2 regions of the Kineococcus deserti genome follow, and region 2 is predicted to be linked to the other one. Evidence: predicted binding sites of a transcription regulator. Region 2 holds the regulator's gene; the other holds the start of a gene.
What was found. Region 2 encodes HrcA, which represses chaperone genes, less so after heat shock. Its sites were predicted from a motif close to GNTNGCACTCGGNNNNNCCGAGTGCNANC; they were not measured.
Positions count from the first base shown of each region.

Region 1 (3,403 bases), on a different contig from region 2:
TCGAACCCCTCCGCGAATCCTTGATCGTCAGCGTTGAGTCCTTGATCGCCGGGAAGGGTGGGGGCGGGGCGGCCCGGCCGGTCCCGCCTCGGACCGGGGCCCGTCGGCGTCCGCGGAAACCGGTGCCCGGCCAGCCCGTGCGCGGCGAGCCACCTACGCTGAACGGCGTGGAACTGCACCCGATGCGCTGGTGGCACGTGGCCGACGTGCACGCCCTCGAGGCCGACCTGTTCGGCCGGACGGCCTGGTCGGTCGAGGCCTTCTGGGGTGAACTGGCCCAGCCCAACCGCAGGTTCCTCGTCGCCCTCGAGGGCGGGCGCGTCGTGGGCTACGGCGGGATCGTGGTCACCGGGGCCGACGCCGACGTGCAGACCATCGGCGTGGCCCGCGAGCAGCAGGGCCGCGGGACGGGGCGGACCCTGCTGCGGGCGTTGCGCGCGCAGGCCCACGGGGCCGGTGCCACCCACCTGCTGCTGGAGGTCCGCGCCGACAACCTGCCCGCGCAGAACCTCTACCGCAGCGAGGGTTTCGAGCAGATCGCCCGCCGGGCCCGGTACTACCAGCCCGACGACGTCGACGCGCTGATCATGCGGGCCGGCCTCACGGCGTGAGGGGCTCGACGAACAGGACGCTCTGCCGGCCCCGCACCCGGGTCAGCACGATCGTCGCCGGCCGGGAACCCTTGAGCGCCAGCTGCCGGCGCAACTGGTCCGGGTCCACGGCCGTGCCCCGTTTCTTGACCGTCAGCGGTCCCACGTCCATCGCCCGCAACCGCGCCTTGAGGGTCTTCAACCCGAAGGGCGCGACGTCCAGCACCCGGAACGGGCGCGCGAACGGCGAACGCGCGGGGGAGTCCGTCGTCACGTAGGCGATCGTCTCGTCGACCAGCCGGCCGTCCAGGTCCGCCGCGACGCGCCCCACGAGCCCGGCGCGGATGACCGCGCCGTCGGGTTCGTGCAGGAAACCACCGACCTCGCCGACGGCGGCCCCGGGCAGGTCCACCGAGTCCAGGTCGAAGACCTCCGCGCCCCGCACCACCCGCGCGCTGCGCGACACCCCCCGCCGGGCCAGCGGTCCGCACCACAGCGCGCACTCGACGACCTCGCCGTCGACCGAGGTCCACTGCGCCTCCGCGGCGGCGGGGACCAGGTCGTGCGGCAGGCCGGGGGCGAGCTTGGCGCCCGTCGCCGGGACACGCGCGGCCGTGGCCAGCACGAAGGACAGCGGGGGAGAGGTGGCCTCGGGGTCGAACACGCGCCGTCCGCCGCTGGTGCGGCGCGCGGGGTCGAACCACGCCCCGTCCGCGGTCGACAGCTCCTCGACGATCCCCGCCGTCACGTCCTCGCAGCGCACGGGGACGCCCAGGTTGTGGGAGGCGACCGCGGCGGTGACGGGGTCGGCGTCGACGGGCAGGACGTCCAGGCCCGCGTCGAGGAAGGCCAGGGAGTCCGCGCCCACCCCGCAGCCCAGGTCGGCCACCCGGCGCACGCCGGCGGCGCTGAACCGCCGCGCGTGCTCGGCGGCCACCACCGCGCGCGTCGCCTGCTCGGCGCCGGCCGCGGTGAACAGCAGGTCGTGGGCCCGCGGCCCGAACTTGGCCGCCGCCCTGGCCCGCAACCGCGACTGGGTCGTGGCCAGCGCGGCCAGGGCCGGGTCGTGCCCGGCACGGCGCAACCGGGTGGCCAGCGCCACGGGGTCCTCGGCGGCCGTGCCGGTGAGCTCGGCCAGCAGGGCGCGGCCCGCCGGCGACGTCAGCGCCTCGACGTCGGTGGTGTTCACCCGGACGATGCTGCCAGGAGGTGTGGATCTCTGGCACTCGGCATCCGTGAGTGCTAACGTCTCGCGCAGCGTCGGTGGCACTCCTCACGGGGGAGTGCCAACCGGGCAGCGGCCGCCGGCACCCGCGACGACGGACGTCCGCTCCCACCGACCGTCCCGTACGCCAGTTCGCTGAAGCAGAAGGGGAGGGCCGCACCAGTGTCGGTCTCCATCACTCCGCTCGAGGACCGCATCGTCGTCAAGCCGCTCGACGCGGAGCAGACGACCGCTTCCGGTCTCGTCATCCCGGACACCGCCAAGGAGAAGCCCCAGGAGGGCGAGGTCCTGGCCGTCGGCCCCGGCCGCGTGGACGACAACGGCAACCGCGTCCCGGTCGACGTCGCCGTGGGCGACAAGGTCATCTACTCCAAGTACGGCGGCACCGAGGTCAAGTACGGCGGCGACGAGCTGCTGATCCTCTCGGCGCGCGACGTGCTCGCCAAGGTCGCCAAGTAAGCGGCACGAGGTTCTGACGCCCCGGGGGCGCCCGGTCACCGGGCCCCCGGGGCGTTCCTCGTTGTGCTGAACACGAAGGGAAGAAGTACTCATGGCCAAGCAGCTGTCGTTCGACGACACCGCCCGCAAGTCGCTGGAGCGTGGCGTCGACGCCCTCGCCAACGCCGTCAAGGTCACCCTCGGCCCCAAGGGCCGCAACGTCGTGATCGACAAGAAGTGGGGTGCGCCGACGATCACGAACGACGGCGTCACGATCGCCCGCGAGGTCGAGCTCGAGGACCCGTACGAGAACCTCGGCGCCCAGCTCGCCAAGGAGGTCGCCACCAAGACCAACGACGTCGCCGGTGACGGCACCACCACCGCGACCGTCCTGGCCCAGGCCCTGGTCAAGGAAGGCCTGCGCAACGTCGCGGCCGGCGCGGCCCCCTCGGGTCTGAAGCGCGGCATCGACGCGGCCGTCGAGGCCGTCAACGACCAGCTGCTGAAGCTGGCCCGCGACGTCGACGGCAAGGGCGACATCGCGCACGTCGCGACGATCTCCGCCCAGGACCCGACCGTCGGCGAACTGCTCGCCGACGCGTTCGACAAGGTCGGCAAGGACGGTGTCATCACGGTCGAGGAGTCCTCCACGACCGCGCTGGAGCTGGACTTCACCGAGGGCATGCAGTTCGACAAGGGCTACATCTCGCCCTACTTCGTCACCGACGCCGAGCGTCAGGAAGCGGTTCTCGAGGACGCCTACGTGCTCGTGCACCAGGGCAAGATCTCGACGGTCCAGGACCTGCTGCCGCTGCTGGAGAAGGTCCTCAAGACCTCCAAGCCGCTGCTGATCATCGCCGAGGACGTCGACGGCGAGGCGCTGTCGACCCTGGTCGTCAACAAGATCCGCGGCACCTTCAACGCCGTCGCGGTGAAGGCCCCCGGCTTCGGCGACCGCCGCAAGGCGATCCTGCAGGACATCGCCACCCTCACCGGCGCGCAGGTCGTCGCCGAGGAGGTCGGCCTCAAGCTCGACCAGGTCGACCTCGACGCGCTGGGCACCGCCCGCCGCATCACGGTCACCAAGGACGACACCACGATCGTCGACGGCGCCGGCTCGGCCGACGACATCGCCGGCCGCGTCGCCCAG
Region 1 is NZ_JBJLSI010000028.1:7,287-10,689, reverse strand. It holds gene rimI (ribosomal protein S18-alanine N-acetyltransferase) at 168-611, shown strand; gene ACRYR2_RS18610 (class I SAM-dependent methyltransferase) at 601-1,779, opposite strand; gene groES (co-chaperone GroES) at 1,978-2,274, shown strand; gene groL (chaperonin GroEL) at 2,366-3,403, shown strand, end outside.
Region 1: a site for HrcA is predicted at 1,809-1,837, ahead of groES (co-chaperone GroES). Genes of this name have one in related genera too.

Region 2 (3,403 bases):
CACGTCGACGTCCTCGGTCCCGTCGAGGGTCTCCAGCGGGATCGTCGCCCCGAGCGCGGCGGCGGTCATGGGGACCTGCAGGGTGCACATCAGGTCGTCCCCGGAGCGGGAGAACACCGGGTGCGGACGTTCGTGGATCTCGACGTACAGGTCGCCGGGCGGGCCGCCGGCGGTGCCGACCTCGCCCTGGGAGGCGAGCTGGATGCGGGTGCCGGTGTCCACGCCCGCGGGGATGCGGATGGTCAGCGGCCGGCGCGCGCGGATGCGGCCCTCCCCCGAGCACTCCAGGCACGGCGAGGGCAGGACGGTGCCGAAGCCGCGGCAGGTCGGGCACGGCTGGGTCGTCATGACCTGGCCGAGCAGCGAGCGCACGACGCGCTGGACCGAGCCCTGGCCGTGGCAGATGTCGCAGGTGGCCGGGCTGGTGCCCGGCTGGCAGCACGACCCCTTGCAGGTGGGGCACAGGATCGCGGTGTCGACCTGGATGGAGCGCTCGCCGCCGAAGGCCGCCTCGGCCAGGTCGACGTCGACGCGGATGAGCGCGTCCTGGCCGCGCTGGGTGCGGCTGGCCGGCCCGCCGCCCCGGCCGCCGCCTCCGGCGCCCTGGCCGAAGAAGGCGTCCATGATGTCGGAGAAGCCGAACCCGGCCCCGAACCCGCTGCCGCCGCCGGGCATCGAGCCGCCGCGGTCGTAGGCGGCGCGCTTGTCGGCGTTGGACAGCGTCTCGTAGGCCTGGGAGACCTCCTTGAACTGCTCACCCGCGTCGGGGTTCACGTCGGGGTGCAGCTTGCGCGCGAGCTTGCGGTACGCGCGCTTGATGTCCTCCGCCGAGGCGTCCCGGGAGACGCCGAGGACGTCGTAGTAGTCGCTCACGAGGTCGGGGTTCTCCTGTCGGTTTCCATCACTGGGCCGTTCACTGGGCGAGGATGCGCGAGACGTAGCGTGACACCGCACGCACCGCGGCCATCGTGGTCGGGTAGTCCATCCGGGTCGGGCCGAGCACGCCGAGCCGGGCCAGGACCGTGTCGGAGCCGGTTCCGTAGCCGCTGGTGACCACGGAGGTGCCGTCCAGGCCCAGGTGCAGGTTCTCGGCGCCGATGCGGACGGTGAGGGCCCCCCGGTCGTGCTCGGGGTCCTCGGCCATCTCCTGGACCAGCCGCAGCAGCACGACGTGCTCCTCGAGCGCCTCCAGCACGCTGCCCAGGGACGTCGTCAGGTCGGAGGAGGACTTCACGAGGTTGGCGGTGCCGGCGATGACGACGCGCTCCTCCAGCGACGCGGTCAGGCAGTCCCCCAGCGCCGCGGCCACTTCCGCGGCGATCGCCATGTCGGCGGCCGGGGTGGCCTGGACGACGTCGGTCAGGGCGTCGCGGGCCTCGCGCAGCCGCTTGCCGGCGACGGAGGCGTTCAGCCGGGTGCGCAGCGCGGCCAGCGACACCCCCAGCGCCTCGACGTCGGTGGCCGAGCGGATGTCCAGCACCCGCTGCTCGACGCGGCCGGAGTCGGTGATGAGGACCAGCAGGGCGCTGCGGCCGCCGACGCTGACGAGCTCGACGTGCCGCACCGCCGCGCGCGAGAGCGAGGGGTACTGCACGACGGCGGCCTGCCGGGTGATCTGGGCCAGCAGCCGCACCGTGCGGTCGACGATGTCGTCGAGGTCGTCGGCGCCGTCCAGGAAGGTCTGGATGGCGCGCTTCTCGGCGGCCGACATGGGTTTGACGCCCGCGAGGCGGTCGACGAACAGCCGGTAGCCCTTGTCGGTGGGGATGCGCCCGGCGCTGGTGTGCGGCTGGGTGATGTACCCCTCCTCCTCCAGCACCGCCATGTCGTTGCGGATGGTGGCCGGCGAGACGCCGAGCTGGTGGCGCTCGACGAGCACCTTGGAGCCGACGGGCTCGTGGCTGGAGACGTAGTCCTGGACGATGGCCCGCAGCACCGCGAGCCTGCGGTCGTCGCTCATCCGTCCCTCCCTGCGGTCTGGCACTCCTCGCACGTGAGTGCCAAGTCTAGGCCGTCGGCCTCCGCCGCGCCTCCACCCTCAACCCCGCGCGCCTGGCTAGCGTTCCGGCGTGGCCACCTACGAAGACCGGTACGGCAGCGACGTGCTGTCCAGCGACCCGCACGCCCGCACCCGTCCCAAGCCGGTGCACCGCGACGAACCGGCCGTGACGGGGCTGGTCGTGGAGGACGTCGAGACCGGCTGGGTGGGCGCGGTCGTGCGCGTGGAGAAGAGCGGCGGGGTGCACGTCGTCGTGCTCGAGGACGCGAGGGGCCGCACCCGCACCTTCCCGCTGGGCCCCGGCTTCTGGGTCGAGGGCCAGCCGGTGCGGCTGGTGGCCCCGAAGGCGGCGGGGCCGGCGCGAGCGACCCGCACGGCCAGCGGCTCGGTCGCCGTCGCGGGCGCGAGCGCGCGCACGGCCCGCGCCTCGCGGATCCTCGTCGAGGGCCGGCACGACGCCGAGCTCGTCGAGAAGGTCTGGGGCGACGACCTGCGCATCGAGGGCGTCGTCGTGGAGATGCTCGACGGCGTCGACGACCTCGACGCGGCCATCCGCTCCTTCGGCCCCCGCCCCGGCCGGCGGATCGGGGTGCTCGTCGACCACCTGGTGCCGGGCTCGAAGGAGTCGCGGATCGTGGCGCAGGTCGGCGCGAGCCCGCACGTGCTGGTGCTGGGACACCCCTTCGTCGACGTGTGGCAGTCGGTGCGGCCGCAGCGGCTGGGCTGGACCCGGTGGCCGACGATCCCGCGCGGGCAGTCCTGGAAGCACGGGATCCTGGCCGAGCTGGGCTGGCCGCACGCCACCCAGGCCGACGTCGCGCACGGCTGGAAGCGGATCCTGGGCACCGTGCGCACCTACGCCGACCTCGAGCCGGCGCTGCTGGGCCGGGTGGAGGAACTGGTGGACTTCGTCACCGCGGACTCGGCGGACCGGTGACCCCGGCCCCGACCTGGGGAGGAGACGGCGGGGCGGCAGAACCCGACTCCGGGCGGACGACAACGGCGGGGGAATGCGCCAGCATCGAGGGGTGAGCGAACACCAGTACCCGCCGCCGCAACACCACCAGCAGTACGCTCCCGCCCCGCTGTCGCCGTCCGACGAACGCATGTGGGGCATGTTCGGGCACCTGTCGGCCATCGCCGCCGGTTTCCTCACGTTGCCCTTCCTGGGCCCGCTGATCGTCTTCCTGGTCTTCAAGGACCGCAGCGGGTTCGTCCGCGGGCACAGTGCCGAGGCGCTGAACATGACGATCTCGCTGGTCGTCTACGAGATCGTGCTGACCGTCGTCTTCTCGATCCTGACCGTCGTCACGCTCGGGATCGGGTCGGTCCTGTTCGCCCTCCTGGCCGTCCCCGCCATCGCAGCGCTGGTCTGCGCGGTCCTGGCCGCGGTCGCCGCCAACC
Region 2 is NZ_JBJLSI010000009.1:59,022-62,424, forward strand. It holds gene dnaJ (molecular chaperone DnaJ) at 1-873, opposite strand, end outside; gene hrcA (heat-inducible transcriptional repressor HrcA) at 914-1,960, opposite strand; gene ACRYR2_RS09635 (DUF3097 domain-containing protein) at 2,070-2,936, shown strand; gene ACRYR2_RS09640 (DUF4870 domain-containing protein) at 3,028-3,403, shown strand, end outside.